Regions from separate parts of the Arthrobacter sp. yr096 genome, predicted to be linked through region 3. Evidence: riboswitches for the same ligand, from Rfam matches in the RefSeq annotation. Region 3 holds a riboswitch; each other region holds the start of a gene.
The links. A riboswitch is a leader RNA that binds a small molecule or an ion and turns the genes downstream of it on or off. The one in region 3 is predicted to bind glycine.
Positions count from the first base shown of each region.

Region 1 (5,373 bases), on a different contig from region 3:
GCTGATCAAAATAGGTGTCCCACGTGTCCAGGTGCGCGTCGAAGTGCAGCAGCGCAACCGGGCCATGGACCTTGTTCAAAGCCCTCAGCATGGGCAGCGCGATGGTGTGGTCGCCACCGATGGAAATGAGGCGCTTGTCTTCGCTCATCAAAGGCAAAGCCTGCTCTTCGATCTCCCGGACAGCCCGGGTGATGTCGTAGGGGGTGCAGGCGATGTCACCGGCGTCCACCACCTGAGCTTCGTACACAGGCTCAACGTCGAGCTCCGGGTGGTAGCCGGGACGGAGGAGGCGGGATGCTTCGCGGACTGCGGCAGGACCGAAACGGGCGCCGGGCCGGAAGGAGGTTCCGCCGTCGAACGGGACGCCGACGATCGCGATGTCGTAATCCGGGACGCGGTCGATTTGGGGGAGGCGGGCGAAGGTACCGAGGCCTGCATACCGGGGGACTTTGGTTGCGTCGACAGGGCCGATGGGCTGGTGCGTTGTCATTGACGGATCCTTGGGGTGAGGGGTGCTCGCCGTTGAGCGGGAAGTAAGTAATTCCATTCTTGGTGACGCGGATCACTGCGGATAGCGCTACATTGACTACAAATGGTCGAGGCGTTTAGACGAATGTCTAAGTGTCGCTTGATACGGCAGCCAGAACGCCGTCAACGCAAGGAATCGGAGCGCAACTATGGCAATTACCGTGGCCGAACTCGTTGCCGAGCCACAGCTGGGCCTCACCCTCCTTGCCGGTGCGGACGGCGCCGATAACCGGATCACCTGGGCGCACACCTCGGACCTACCCAGGCTGTGGGAGTGGGTCACCGGCGGGGAGCTCATGATGACCAACGGCCTCTCCATTCCCCCTGATGCAGCCGGCCAAGTAGCGCTCGCCGAGGCCCTGGTGGACAGTGGCGCCAGCGCACTGGCGATCGGTGAAAAGATGCACGCACCGCCGCTAACGGACGAGTTCCTGGAGGCCTGCAACCGGCTCCCGCTGCCCCTGATCAACATCCCGTATCCGCTGCCGTTCATCGCCATAGCCCGTTCGGTTGCCGAGTCTTCGCTGCTCGAAGAGTCCCGCCGTTTACGCCAAACAGCCCGCGTTTATGATCTTCTCCGCACTGCCGGAGCGTCCGAGGACCATTGGCAGAGCCTCGTCCAGCGGCTATCAACCGAACTCGACGCGGAACTCTTCGTGGTGGACCGCCGCTGCCTCCACCCCTGGCATCCCGACGGCAAGGTACTTCCCGGGTTCCTCACCGATGCGTGGGCACCGTTGTCCGGGCAGGTGGGCCTGGCGGGAAAGAACTTCCAGTGGCACCGGATCCGCGGCAGGCATGTGCTGACCATGGACATCCCCACCCATGCCAACGCGCTCTTGGTGGTGCTGCCCAACAGCGAACCGCACCCGGACGCCGTCGTACTTCTTCATGCCGCAACGGTGTTGGGACTGCAGCTCTCGCGCATTGTCCTGTCGCTGGAAGGCCGCCACCGCTTGGCCGGCGAGTTCCTGATGCAAGCCATGGATGGACGTTTGGGTGTGGCCGAGATGGAGAGCCGGCTGACGGCTTTTGACGTGCCGGCCCAGGGCTTCGTGCTCGCGACCATGTCAGCGGACGCTTCCGGCGTGGCGGACGACGGCGGCGGGCTGGCTGACGTGCACATCGAACTGTGGCGGCACGGGGTTGCGTCGGCGTCCTTGAAGCGGAACAACAGGCTCCACGTGGTGGTTCCGGCCGATGTGCCCGACGACGTCCTGGTCCATTGCGGAGGAACTGACGCCGCGATCGGGATCAGTGCGCCGGCGGCCGTCGGCGCTATACAGCGGGCGTTGCAGGAGTCCCTCTGGGCGCTCGGTTCAGCCAGGGCCAACAAGCTGGGGTTGGCCCGGTACGCGGAGGGGCCGTCATGGCTTGGGCTCACGGGTTTCGAGGAAGGAACTGCGCTGGTCCGGCGTCTCCTGGGACCGATTTTCGACTACGAGCAGGGCCAGGACGGTGATCTCATCGTCACGCTGAGGACTTACCTGGACTCGCAGCGGTCGTGGCAAAAGACAGCTGCCGCCCTGTTCGCGCACCGGCAAACCATCATCTACCGGATCCGGAAAATCGGTGAACTGACGGGGCTGGACATGGGTGAAACCTCAACCGTGGCACAGCTGTGGTTCGCGTTGCAGATCCACGAGGCCATGCAGCAGTAACGTCACCTTGCTTGCGCTTTCTCAAAATAACCCGCTATGGTGTGAAGCGTGTCACTCAGGTGACGCAACGCTTTTGATCTGCGGCGGGAGAGTCCTGCCGGTACATCCAGTCAGGCGCCGTAGGAGCAAATCCTCCCCAGGAATCTCTCAGGCCCATGTACCGCCGCGGTTAGGCAACTCTGGAAAGCAGTCCGGGCAACCGGGCTCACCGACGGTGCAAGCAGGCAATCATTCCTGCGGAATCTCTCAGGTCCAATACAGAGCGGGGAGGAACCCCACATCATCGTGGCGCTCACTGGGCGCCTGAATCATGGAGTTCCTCTTGACTGTTCAATCAACCCCCACCGCCTTCGCGGACCGGCACATCGGCGCCCGTCGCCAAGCCGACGTTGACACCATGCTCAAGGCCATCGGCTACGACTCTGTCGACGGTCTGGTGGATGTCGCCGTCCCCGATTCCATCCGCCAGGACACTGCCCTCAAGCTCCAGGATGCCCTCACCGAGGTGCAGGTTCTCGCCGAGCTACGCAAACTGGCGTCCAAGAACAAGACCGCCGTGCAGATGATCGGCCAGGGCTACTACGACACCGTGACCCCGCCCGTTATCCGCCGCAACATCCTGGAAGCTCCAGCCTGGTACACGGCCTACACGCCGTACCAGCCCGAAATTTCCCAGGGCCGCCTTGAGGCTCTCCTGAACTTCCAGACTATGGTGCAGGACCTCACCGGACTCCCCGTGGCGAATGCTTCCCTGCTGGATGAAGCCACGGCCGTAGCTGAGGCCGTGCTGCTGATGCGCCGGGCCAACAAGAACAAGACGGCGAAGGACGGCAAGACCGTCCTGGACGCCGACCTCCTTCCGCAGACCATCGCCATTGTGAGGGGCCGCGCCGAGGCGCTGGGCTTCGAGGTTGAGATTGCGGACCTGTCCGCCGGACTTCCCGACGGCGACATCAACGGTATTGTCCTGCAGCAGCCCGGGGTTTCGGGCCGTGTGTTTGACCACTCCGGAGTCATCGCCGACGCCAAGGAACGCGGTGCCCTGGTCACGGTTGCCGCCGATTTGCTGGCGCTCACCCTCATCACGCCCCCGGGCGAGCAAGGTGCGGACATCGCCGTCGGTACCGCGCAGCGTTTCGGTGTGCCGCTGTTCTTCGGCGGCCCGCACGCTGCCTACATGGCCGTCCGCGAAGGCATGGAGCGCACGCTTCCGGGCCGCATCGTGGGCGTTTCCAAGGACAACGCCGGCGTACCGGCCTACCGTTTGGCGCTGCAAACCCGTGAGCAGCACATCCGCCGTGAGAAGGCCACGTCCAACATCTGCACCGCCCAGGCGCTGCTCGCGATCGTCGCCTCGATGTACGCCGTGTACCACGGTCCCGAGGGCCTGAAGGCGATCGCCGAAACAGTCCACGGACACGCCCGCGTTTTGGCTTCGACCCTGCAAAAGGCTGGCCGCGAACTCGTGTCCGAGGCCTTCTTCGACACCCTCACCGTCCGCGTTCCCGGCAAGGCGGACAAGGTCATCGCCGCCGCCGAAGCCCGCGGCATCAACCTGCGGCTGATCGACGCCGACACCGTTGGCGTTTCGGTTGATGAAACCACGACGCCGGAAGTCCTCTCCGCAGTGGCCGTTGCCTTCGGGGCCGGTCCAGTGGGGGACGCCTCCGGGTTCGAACTGCCCGCATCCGTGGTCCGCACCTCCGATTTCCTGCAGCACCCGGTGTTCAACACGCACCGTTCCGAGACGCAGCTGTTGCGCTATATCCGCAAGCTGTCAGACCGGGACCTCGCGCTGGACCGCACCATGATCCCGTTGGGTTCATGCACCATGAAGCTCAACGCGACTGCTGAGATGGAAGCCATTTCCTGGCCGGAGTTCGCCTCGATCCACCCGTTCGCTCCTGACCACCAGACGGCGGGTTGGCGTGAACTGATCGAGGATCTTGAAGCGGACCTCACGGAGATCACCGGCTACGACCAGGTCTCCATCCAGCCCAACGCCGGTTCGCAGGGCGAGCTCGCAGGCTTGTTGGCGATCCGCGGCTACCACCTGTCCCGTGGCGACGAGCAGCGCACTGTCTGCCTGATCCCGGCTTCGGCCCACGGGACCAATGCTGCCTCAGCAGTGCTGGCCGGCATGAAGGTTGTTGTGGTGGCTACGGCTGCTGACGGAACCATCGATCACGCGGATCTGACGGCCAAGATCGAGGCGAACAAGGACGTCCTGTCCTGCATCATGATCACTTACCCGTCCACGCACGGTGTGTACGACGCCGATGTGCGCGAGGTATGCGACGCCATCCACGCAGCCGGCGGCCAGGTGTACGTTGACGGTGCGAACCTTAACGCGCTGGTTGGTCTTGCCCAGCCGGGTAAGTTCGGCGGCGATGTCTCGCACCTGAACCTGCACAAGACCTTCTGCATCCCGCACGGTGGCGGCGGTCCGGGCGTTGGCCCGGTTGCTGCGAAGGCACACCTGGCTCCGTTCATGCCGGGCGACGCGAACAAAGCGGCGCACGAGGAAGGGCGCGGCGTGGCCATCTCGGCGTCGCGTTATGGCTCCGCCGGCGTGCTGCCGATTTCCTGGGCTTACGTGAAGCTCATGGGTGGCCAAGGGCTGACGGAAGCCACCAAGTCTGCTTTGTTGGCAGCGAATTATGTTGCTTCGCGCTTGGATGAGCACTTCCCGGTTTTGTACACGGGCGAGGGCGGACTGGTAGCCCACGAATGCATCCTGGACCTCCGCGAGCTGACCGCCCGCACGGGTGTCACGGCCGAGGACGTGGCCAAGCGCCTCATCGACTTCGGCTTCCACGCCCCCACGCTGGCCTTCCCGGTGGCGGGCACCCTCATGGTGGAGCCCACCGAGTCCGAGGACCTGGCGGAGATCGACCGGTTCATCGAAGCCATGATCACCATCCGTGCCGAAATCGAGCAGGTGGCCAGCGGTGATTTCACTGTGGAGAAGTCGCCGCTGCGCAACGCGCCGCACACGGCTGCCGCCGTCGTAAATTCCGGCTGGGACCGCGACTACCCGCGTGAGCAGGCAGCGTTCCCCGTCCACCACCTCAAGCAGGACAAGTACTTCCCGCCGGTCGGCAGGATCGACGGCGCCGCAGGTGACCGGAATCTTGTGTGCTCCTGCCCGCCCCTCGAGGCATTCGAGAACACTGCTGACTTC
Region 1 covers NZ_FNYI01000004.1:4,823-10,195, reverse strand. The annotation lists gene speB (agmatinase) at 1-490, opposite strand, end outside; gene BMY91_RS10945 (PucR family transcriptional regulator) at 678-2,189, shown strand; glycine riboswitch at 2,264-2,362, shown strand; gene gcvP (aminomethyl-transferring glycine dehydrogenase) at 2,512-5,373, shown strand, end outside.
Region 1: linked by a shared signal. The riboswitch ahead of gcvP (aminomethyl-transferring glycine dehydrogenase) and the one ahead of cycA (D-serine/D-alanine/glycine transporter) in region 3 are both predicted to bind glycine.

Region 2 (5,373 bases), on a different contig from region 3:
CTGGGCAAAGAAGTAGATGAAGCCGGTCATGGAGAAGAGGGACAGCACGTTGGCAATGATGGCCGTGCTGAACACCTTGTTCTTGAACAACGCGACATCCAACATGGGGCTTTCGATCCGCTGCTGGCGGCGGACGAAGAGAATGCCCATCACCACGCCGAAGCCCATGAAGGCTGCAGCCGAAGCGCCGAAGCCGTGCACTGCGAATTCCTTGATGCCGTAAACGAACGGCGCCATGGTGACCACGGACAGCACGATGCTGGGCACGTCCACGCGTCCCGGATTGGAGTCCTTGGACTCCGGAATCAGGACCCGCCCAAAAGCCAGGAGTGGCAGGAGCAGGAATGCTGCCACCAGGAAGACGGCACCCCACCAGAAGTGTTCAACCAGCCAGCCGCCAAAGATCGGGCCGAGGGCGGCGCCACCGGAGAACCCGGCAGCCCACACGGCGATCGCCAGCCGGCGACGGTTGGGGTCGGTGAAGATGTTCCGGATCAGGGACAGGGTTGACGGCATCAGCATGGCGCCGAAGACGCCTAGGCCGGCACGCCCGGCAATCAGCCATTCCGCGGTGGGTGCAAACGCTGTAGCAGCCGACACCGCAGCGAAGCCTGTGCTGCCGATCAGCAGCAGCCGCCGTCGTCCGATTCTGTCGCCCAAGTTACCCATGGACACCAACAACGCTGCCAGTACCAGTGGATACGCGTCAACGATCCACAGGAGTTGCACGCCGCCCACATCCAAGGAGCGGGCGATTTCGGGCAGGGCAAAGGTGAGCGCGGTGTTGTCGACGGCAACCAGCAGCACCGGGAACATCAGGAGTGCCAGGGCCGTCCAGTCGAGCCACGGTGCTGCCTGGCCCACGACGGGACGAGCGGAACGGGGTGCTTGGGTTGAGGACGGCGAGAACATGTCACTAACTGTACCGTCCAGACGGTATAGTTTCAAATGGAACCCCCCAAGCCTTTAGGGAATGATGTACTCATGCCACGAAAACCAGTTGCCCGGGACGCTGTCCTGGATGCCTATGAAGCCCTCCTGATTGAAGTGGGGGAGCGGGCTGCCACGCTGGACGCCGTAGCCAAGCGCGCCGGGGTCTCCAAGGGTGGGCTGCTGTATCACTTCCCCAATAAGGAGTCGCTGATCAGCGCCCTGCTGGAACGCCTGGATGAGTTGGCCCAGGAGGACATCGAACAGATGAAGGCCGCTCCGGACGGCTCCGCTGCGTACTTCATCCGCTCCTCCCTCTGGGCAGGCACTCCCATGGACCGCGCCTTCGTGGCCGCCACCCGCCTGGCCGAAGTGGCCCATGAAGAAACCCGCCGCAGGTTCGCCGGCATCCAGCAGCAGTGGCTGGACGTGCTGGCCGAAGACGTTGGTCCGGAGGTGGCGAAGGCCGTCAGTTACATGGGCGACGGCCTGTACTTCAACGCAATGTTTGAGGGCGGCCAGCAGGATGGGAACGCAAGCCGGGAGGCCGACGTCGACATTCTGCTGGGAGTCCTGGACCGGCTGCGGAAGTAGCTCGTCGTCCATTTGCGGCGGCGCCCGCCGCGTAGGACAATTAACCCTTGTGGCCTGCCCTGAACCGGGTCATACACAACTGAACATTGCCTATGATCTGCGGCGGGAGAGTCCTGCAGGCATGTGATGCAGGCGCCGTAGGAGCAAACCCTCCCCAGGAATCTCTCAGGCCCACGCACCGCCGCGGCGAGGCAACTCTGGAAAGCAGCAGGCGTCCTTGGACGTTGTGCTCACCGACGGTGCAAGCGATGGTTGTCCAACTACGCGCGGAAACTCTCAGGTCCAATACAGAGCGGGGGGGAACCCGAGCCGCTGTGGCGTACCCAAACGCCGCCCAAGTATTGGAGTTCCTTCGTGACGGTAAGTTCTGCCTCCACCACCTTCGTTGATCGGCATATCGGCGCCCGCCGCCAGGCCGACATTGAGACCATGCTCAAGTCCGTCGGGTACGACACCGTTGATTCACTGGTCGACACCGCCGTTCCGAACGACATCCGCCAGGACGTCGCCCTTACGCTGCAAAACGCGCTGAGCGAAGTGGAGGTGCTGGCGGAGCTGCGCAAGCTCGCCTCCAAGAACAAGACCGCCGTCCAGATGATCGGCCAGGGCTACTACGACACCGTCACGCCTCCGGTGATCCGCCGCAACATCCTCGAGTCACCGGCCTGGTACACCGCCTACACCCCGTATCAGCCGGAAATCTCGCAGGGCCGCCTTGAAGCTCTCCTTAATTTCCAGACCATGGTTCAGGACCTCGTCGGGCTTCCGATCGCCAATGCTTCCCTCCTGGACGAAGCAACGGCTGTGGCCGAGGCCGTCCTGATGATGCGCCGCGCCAACAAGAACAAGGCCGCCCAGGACGGCAAGACCGTCCTCGACGCCGACTGCCTGCCGCAGACCATCGCCATCGTGAAGGGCCGCGCCGAAGCTCTCGGCTTCGAAGTTGAAGTCGCCGACCTGTCGCTCGGTCTCCCCGAAGGTGCCATCAACGGCGTCGTCCTGCAGCAGCCGGGTGTCTCCGGCCGCGTATTCGACCACTCAGCCGTGATCGCTGAGGCGAAGGAACGCGGCGCCTTGGTCACCGTTGCGGCCGACCTTTTGTCCCTGACGCTTATCACCCCTCCGGGTGAGCAGGGCGCCGATATCGCTGTTGGTTCCGCGCAGCGCCTGGGCGTTCCGCTGTTCTTCGGCGGCCCGCACGCTGCCTACATGGCGGTCCAGAAGGGTCTGGAGCGTTCCATGCCCGGCCGTCTGGTGGGCGTTTCCAAGGACGACGCCGGTGTCCCCGCCTACCGCTTGGCGCTGCAGACCCGCGAGCAGCACATCCGCCGCGAGAAGGCCACATCCAACATCTGTACCGCGCAGGCGCTGCTCGCCATCGTCGCTTCCATGTACGCCGTCTACCACGGCCCCGAAGGCCTGAAAGCAATTGCCGAAACCGCCCACAGCCACGCACGGACCCTCGCAGCGTCCCTGAAGGCTGCCGGCGTCGAGGTCCTCCACGGCTCCTTCTTCGACACCATCACCGTCCGCGTTCCCGGCAAGGCCGCGGAGATCGTCGCCGCTGCCGAAGCAAAGGGCATCAACCTTCGCGGCATCGACGCTGACACTGTGGGTATCTCGGTTGATGAAACCACGACGACGGCGGTAGTCGCCGACGTCGCAGCGGTCTTTGGCGCTTCGGTGGCCGAAGCCGCTGAAGGCTTTGCGCTGGAGTCCTCCGTGGAGCGCTCGAGTGACTTCATGCAGCACCCGGTGTTCAACACGCACCGCTCCGAGACCCAGCTCTTGCGTTACATCCGCAAGCTCTCCGACCGTGACCTCGCGCTGGACCGCACCATGATCCCGTTGGGTTCGTGCACCATGAAGCTCAACGCCACGGCCGAAATGGAAGCCATCTCCTGGCCGGAGTTCGCCTCCATCCACCCGTTCGCTCCGGATTCGCAGACCGCAGGCTGGCGTGAACTGATCAAGGACCTCGAAGCCCAGCTGACCGAGATCACCGGCTACGACCAAGTCTCCATCCAGCCCAACGCCGGTTCCCAGGGTGAGCTTGCAGGCCTGCTGGCCATCCGCGGCTACCACCTGTCCCGTGGCGACGAGCAGCGCAACGTCTGCTTGATCCCTGCTTCAGCCCACGGCACCAACGCGGCCTCAGCAGTGCTCGCCGGCATGAAGGTTGTTGTAGTGGCCACCGCACCCGATGGCACCATCGACCACGTTGACCTCAAGAACAAGATCGAAGCCCACCGGGATGCCCTCTCGGCCATCATGATCACCTACCCGTCCACGCACGGTGTCTACGACGCCGACGTCCGCGAAGTCTGCGATGCCATCCACGAGGCCGGCGGCCAGGTGTACATCGACGGTGCCAACCTCAATGCACTCGTCGGGCTGGCACAGCCGGGTAAGTTCGGCGGCGACGTGTCCCACCTGAACCTGCACAAGACCTTCTGCATCCCGCACGGCGGCGGCGGTCCGGGCGTTGGCCCGGTCGCAGCCAAGGCACACCTCGCGCCGTTCATGCCCGGCGATGCGGCATCCTGGACCGAAGGCAACGACGTCCCCATTTCGGCTTCCCGTTTCGGTTCCGCCGGCGTGCTGCCGATCTCTTGGGCCTACGTGAAGCTCATGGGCGGGCAGGGGCTCACCGAAGCCACTAAGTCTGCGTTGCTCGCTGCTAACTACATCGCTTCCCGCCTCAACGATCACTTCCCGGTGCTCTACACCGGCGAAGGCGGACTGGTGGCACACGAGTGCATCCTGGACCTTCGCGAGCTGACGGCCAAGACCGGCGTCACCGCTGAAGACGTTGCCAAGCGCCTCATCGACTTTGGCTTCCACGCGCCCACGCTGGCTTTCCCGGTGGCGGGCACCTTGATGGTGGAGCCCACCGAGTCCGAAGACCTCGTGGAGATCGACCGCTTCATCGAAGCCATGATCACCATCCGCAAGGAAATCGACCAGGTGGCCAACGGCGACTTTGCCGTGGAGAACTCGCCGCTGCGCCGCGCACCCCACACGGCTGCCGCCGTCGTAAGTTCCGATTGGGACCGCGCGTACCCGCGAGAGCAGGCCGCCTTCCCGGTCCACCACCTCAAGCAGGACAAGTACTTCCCGCCCGTTGGCCGCATCGACGGCGCAGCCGGAGACCGCAATCTGGTCTGCTCCTGCCCTCCGATCGAAGACTTCGAAAACTAAGGACTGGTCATGACTGAGAACCACACCGCTCTTTACGAAGAGCACAAGAAGCTCGGCGCGTCCTTCACCGACTTCGGTGGCTGGCAGATGCCCCTCAAGTACTCCTCGGAGTTGGCTGAGCACCACGCCGTCCGCAAGACCGCCGGCCTGTTCGACCTCTCCCACATGGGCGAAGTCTGGGTCAGCGGTCCCGAGGCTGCCGCATTCCTCGACTACGCACTGGTGGGCAAGATCTCCGCCATGGCCATCGGTAAAGCCAAGTACTCGCTGATCTGCCAGGAAGACGGCGGCATCATCGACGACCTCATCACGTACCGTCGCCCCTCCACCGAAGAAGGCACTGACAAGTTCCTGGTGGTGCCGAACGCTGGCAATGCTGCCGTTGTTGCCGCAGCGCTGTTGGAGCGCGCGGCTGGTTTCGACGTCGTGGTGGAAGACGCTTCCGCGGAGACCTCGCTGATCGCCGTTCAGGGGCCCCTCTCGGAAGCAATCCTCCTTCGCCTTGTCCCGGCCGGGCAGCACGCACTGGTCACCGAACTGAAGTACTACGCGGCGGTTGACGTCCCGTTCACGTTCGACGGCGGCACTCAAGACCTGCTGCTGGCCCGCACCGGGTACACCGGCGAAGACGGCTTCGAAATCTTCGTG
Region 2 covers NZ_FNYI01000002.1:619,268-624,640, reverse strand. The annotation lists gene BMY91_RS07590 (MFS transporter) at 1-912, opposite strand, end outside; gene BMY91_RS07585 (TetR/AcrR family transcriptional regulator) at 985-1,524, shown strand; glycine riboswitch at 1,618-1,715, shown strand; gene gcvP (aminomethyl-transferring glycine dehydrogenase) at 1,879-4,725, shown strand; gene gcvT (glycine cleavage system aminomethyltransferase GcvT) at 4,735-5,373, shown strand, end outside.
Region 2: linked by a shared signal. The riboswitch ahead of gcvP (aminomethyl-transferring glycine dehydrogenase) and the one ahead of cycA (D-serine/D-alanine/glycine transporter) in region 3 are both predicted to bind glycine.

Region 3 (5,373 bases):
TCCCCCGGTGAAGCCGTCCAAGTGGTACGACATCGTGGGCTGGCTGCGGTACGCCTTCGCATGGTTGGAGTACCAGAAATGCTTGAGGGGCTAATTAGCCTCACTGTGACATAACAGGGCAGGGCCCCTCACGATGTTCCTTCGTGAGGGGCCCTGCTTGTGCTGTGGGGAACAGTTACTTGTTCGCGGGTTCCGGCTCCCGGACCCTGTCGGCGTCACGCTTGAGCTCCGCTTGGAAGGCGGCGTACCGCGCCAGGTGCGCCGGACGGCGGCGGAGGATCAGCCAGGCGACTCCAAGGATCACGAACCACACTGGCGTAGCCAGGAGCGCCGTCAACGTGTCCGGTTGGGTGGTCAGCGCCCAGAGCACGAAGGCAAAGAACGCGAACACCACCCACACCATCACCACGCCACCGGGCATCTTGAACGCCGAAGAATCATGCAGGTGCGGGCGACGCTTCCGGAAAGCCAGATAGCTGGCCAGGATGATCGACCACACGAAGACGAAGCACACAGCAGACACCGTGGTCACCATGTCGAAGGCCTTGCCGACGTCCTGGCCGGCATACATGAGGACGACGCCGGACAGCAACAGCACGCAGGACAGGAACAGGGCATTGCGGGGTACTTTGCGTCCGGAGAGGGCGCCGAACACCTTGGGAGCGTCGCCTTCCTGGGCGAGTCCGAACACCATGCGGGACGTGGAGTAAATCCCCGAGTTGGCCGACGACATGGCGGACGTCAGCACCACCAGGTTGACGATGGTTGCTGCCGCCCCCAGGCCGGCCAGCGAGAACATGGCGATGAAGGGGCTGTGTCCGGCAGCGAACTGGGTCCAAGGGGTGACCGACATCAGGATGATGAGGGCACCTACGTAGAAGAGGAGCACGCGGATGGGAATCGAGTTGATGGCCTTGGGCAGGTTCTTCTCCGGATCCTTGGCCTCGGCAGCGGTGGTGCCCACCAGTTCGATGCCCACGAAGGCGAAGACGGCAATCTGGAAGCCGGCAACAAAGCCCATGAACTCGTTGGGGAAGAAACCGCCATGGCTCCACAGGTTGGTGAAGCTGGCCGGTCCGGCCTCGGACTGGAAGCCGCTGAAAATCATGAACAGGCCAACGATGATGAGCGCCGCGATGGCCACGATCTTGATGAGGGCAAACCAGAACTCGGTCTCCCCGAATGCTTTCACCGTGGCCAGGTTCAGGAGCAGAAGGATGCCGATGGTGATCAGGCCCGGCACCCACAGCGGCAGCGAGGGCCACAGTTCCTGCGAGTAGCCGGCGATCGCAATGACGTCCGCGATGCCAGTAATCACCCAGCAGAACCAATACGTCCAGCCGGTGAAGAAGCCGGCCCAAGGACCCAGGAGGTCTGCCGCGAAGTCGCTGAAGGACTTGTAGTTCAGGTTGGACAACAGCAGTTCGCCCATGGCACGCATGACGAAGAACAGCATGAAGCCGATGATCATGTACACGAAAATGACGGAGGGTCCGGCCGCGGAAATGGTCTTGCCGGAACCCATGAAGAGGCCTGTTCCAATTGCTCCGCCGATGGCGATGAGCTGGATGTGGCGGTTGCTGAGCTGACGCTCAAGATGCGGTGAATCGTTACCAGTGGAAGGTGGGCGCTGAATCGTCAAAGGAACTCCATCGTTCAGGCGGCACAGGGTGCCACAAGATTCGGGTTCCTCCCCGCTCTGTAGATGGACCTGAGAGTTTCCGCAGGCATGGACCTGCTTGCACCTTCGGTGAGCCCGGCGTTCCGGGCTGCTTTCCAGAGTTGCCTCGTCGCGGCGGTACATGGGCCTGAGAGATTCCTGGGGAGGATTTGCTCCTACGGCGCCTGAAGGGATGTACCGGCAGGACTCTCCCGCCGCGGATCAAAAGCGCGCACCACCTACGGGGTGATGCAGCTCACACAGTAACGAAGGCGGGGCAGGTCCGCAACCCCGTGGAGCTACCGCGCCAGAATGCTACGGGCAATCTCATCAGCATCGCGGAGGGTCCGCTGTCCGCTGGCGTAGGCTGGCCCGGTGCGGGGTTTCGCTTCCGCAGCAATGGCTGTTCCCCACTGCGAGGCGGACAACTGAAGACCCAGAACGTACATTCTTTCGGTGACCGATCCGTTGGCCGCCAAGGGCCGGTACGGGTGCGGTTCAACATCCAGACCAGTGGTCTGCATCGGCGTGCCCTCGGCACCCATCATGATCTTGGTTCGCACCAGCCCGTCCGCCATGAGCTGCTCCAGCAACGGCGAGAGGTTGATGCCCACGCGGTTGGCGGGAGACATCGCCTCAATCAAAGTCCGGGCTTCAACGGGCGCATCATCCACCCACGGCGAAACGGCCCGGAACACCTTGGCGCCCCGGTCCACACTGAATTTCGGGTCCGGTCCAACAAAACTTACGACGCCGGCACGAGCCAAAGCGGCCAGCTGTTCCGAACGCAGCGCAGGCGCCCCGCTGGCCAGACCTTCGACGAAGGATTCGAACCAGCCGCGCAGCCCTGCCAGCCACGATTCGTCGGTGATACCACCGTCAGCCACCACGGATTTGAGGATTGCCCGGCCGGTATGGAGGGCACCAATGGCCATCTTGACGGGGTCCGCTTCGCCCAAAGCCGATCGCCGCGCATCATCATCCAGGTACGCCGTGATGGCCGCATCCAGCTCACGCCGGGATGCGAAGGACCGGCCGGCCAGCGGCGCGGCAAGGCCACGGAGATTCAGCCGGCGGGAGGCGACGACGTGCTTTTCAACAAGGTCTCCCACATCGCTTTCCCATTTCGCGGTGGTATGCGCATGTGGTTGGAGGGCGTCCTCCAGATCCGCAAGGAACTGCGCCGGGTCCTTGATGGCCGCGGGTTGGGACCGGGCCAGGGTGGAATAGTAGGCCCACAGCGCGTCGCGGTGCAGGAGGGGCCAGAGGTCGTGATCGAAGCCGGGTTGGATTCCGGCCGCCCGGAACCGGTCCACGGCGTCCTCGGTCAAGTAACGCATGGTGATGCTGCTGGGGTAGTAGCCTGCCAGCCCTGCCTTGGCCCGGTAGGGCGTGCCACGGCGGGAGGCAGCGATAATCCTGGGCTCCCGACCCGACGCCCGGTACTCCAGGACACCTGCCCCCGGCGAGCCTGCCTCAACGAACTTTCCGCCGCGACCTTCCGTGAGTTGGCCCATGACGTCGAAGAAATTCAAACCCATGCCCCGGACCAGCACGGGCTCATTGTCCGGCACACCCTGCCAGTTCACGTCCGCCGGTGGCGCCGGAGGGAAATACAGCAAACCCTGCTCATCGGCCGCCCTCTTAAAGGACCGCTGCTCGGGATTCAACCGCGACTCGATGTGGCCCAGCGCCAGGACCACGGAACCGACGGTGAGCGTCGCGCCGCTGGCGAGTTCGACGTCGAACCCGTCCGCAGCGGGACGCGCAGCAACGGCGAGCGTCCGGTGGAAGGCGACCTCGACGCCATCGGGCAGCCGTTCCAGCAACCCTTCCAGGGTTTGGCGCAAGTAGCGGCCGTAGAGCGCACGGCTGGGGAAGTTATCTGACTCGAGCGTCGCCAGCTCTGCCTTTTCGGCGTCGTTGAGTCCCACGCCATCACGACGCCGGGCCTCGCGCCATTGATCGAACGAACCACCCGCCAGCGGCGGTGCGAGCCTGGGGTCCTCGGGGATAAGCGTCGGGTAAAACGACTGAGTGTTCATCAAATAGAGGCGTGACTGCTCCGGCTGCCACACGTGGCCTGAACCCGCCGGGTAAGGGTCCACGACGTCAATACGCAGCGTGCTGCCTTCAACGCGCTCCGCCGCCCAATTCGCGAGCAACCGCTCAAGGACGCTGGTGCCCCGAGGGCCTGCCCCCAGCAGGGCAACACGGTTGGTTTGGGATGTAGCCACGCTCAAGCCTAACTTCTGCGTGACTTGCTTACCGTTGAACACTGTTGCTTGGATGGGGCCATGACCACCACAGAAGCTGATCAGACGCCCCTTCGCCGGAATGACACCGCGACGGCCTCCGGGCCGCGCCACGCAGCGGACGTCGCGCCCGAACCCACGGATGAAAACGTATGGCTCGAAGACATCCACGGCGAGGAACAGCTGGCGTGGGTCCGCGAACAGAACGCGCGCACCGAGGATTTGCTGCAGGATGCCGAGTACGAGGCCGTCGAGGCCGGCATCCTGGAGGTCCTCGATTCAACTGACCGCATCGCCATGGTCAACAAGCGCGGAGACTACTACTACAACTTCTGGAAGGACCAGGACCACCCCAAAGGGCTCTGGCGCCGGACTTCGTGGGACAGCTATCTCTCCGACGAACCCGTCTGGGACGTGCTGCTGGACATCGATGAACTCGCCGCCGCCGAAGGTGTTGAATGGGTTTTCCACGGCGCAGGATTCCTCCGCCCTTCGGACGGCAACGAATACCGCCTCGCCATGGTTTCGCTCTCCCCCGACGGCGGCGACGCTGACCGCCACCGCGAGTTCGACGTCGAATCCCGCACCTTTGTGGACGGCGGCTTCGACCTTCCCACTGCAAAGGGCAACGTCAGCTGGCTCGACGCCGACACCCTGCTGGTGTCCAGCACTGCCGAAGGTCTGCCCGCCACCAGCTCCTCCTACGCACGGACGGGCGTGAAGCTTCGCCGCGGCCAATCCCTTGCCGACGCTGAACGGCTCTTCGAAATCCCCGAGGACCACATGCTGGCCATGGTGGCCCACGATTCGACGCCCGGATTCGAGCGTACTTTCGCTGTTGATTACATCGACTTCTACAACCGGAGCACCTGGCTGCTCCGCGAGGATTCGTGGGTGGCCATCGACGTTCCCACGGACGTGAACATCAGCGCCCACCGTGACTGGCTGCTGTTCCGTCCGCAGAAGGACTGGGAAGTTGACGGCGTTGTCCACCCTGCAGGCTCCTTGCTGGCCGCCGGCTTCGACTCTTACCTGGCCGGGACCAGGTCATTGCTGGTGCTGTTTGCCCCCGACGCCCACACCTCCCTGCAGTCCTGGAGCTGGACCAAGGACTACCTGCTGCTGAACCTCCTCCGGGATGTGTCCTCCGAGATCCGGGTGCTGGATCCGTCCGTTCCCGATCCTGACGGCGGATGGGCATCTACCGTGCTGGACGCCTGCCCTCCCTTGCACGACGTCAATGCGTACGCCGTGGACGACGAGGACCTGGGCCCTGCCGGCAACGACTTCTGGCTGGTCGCAACCGGTTTCACCACGCCCACCACCCTGACACGGGGAACGTTGGGCCGCGATCCGGATGAGCAGTCCAGCGGCGTGGCCAGCCAGCACGCAGTGGTGAAGCGATCGCCGTCGTTCTTCAACGAAGCCGGGTACGAGGTCCAACAGCACTTCGCCGTC
Region 3 covers NZ_FNYI01000009.1:56,728-62,100, forward strand. The annotation lists gene BMY91_RS19585 (ExeM/NucH family extracellular endonuclease) at 1-94, shown strand, start outside; gene cycA (D-serine/D-alanine/glycine transporter) at 176-1,642, opposite strand; glycine riboswitch at 1,787-1,885, opposite strand; gene BMY91_RS19595 (FAD/NAD(P)-binding protein) at 1,960-3,897, opposite strand; gene BMY91_RS19600 (prolyl oligopeptidase family serine peptidase) at 3,958-5,373, shown strand, end outside.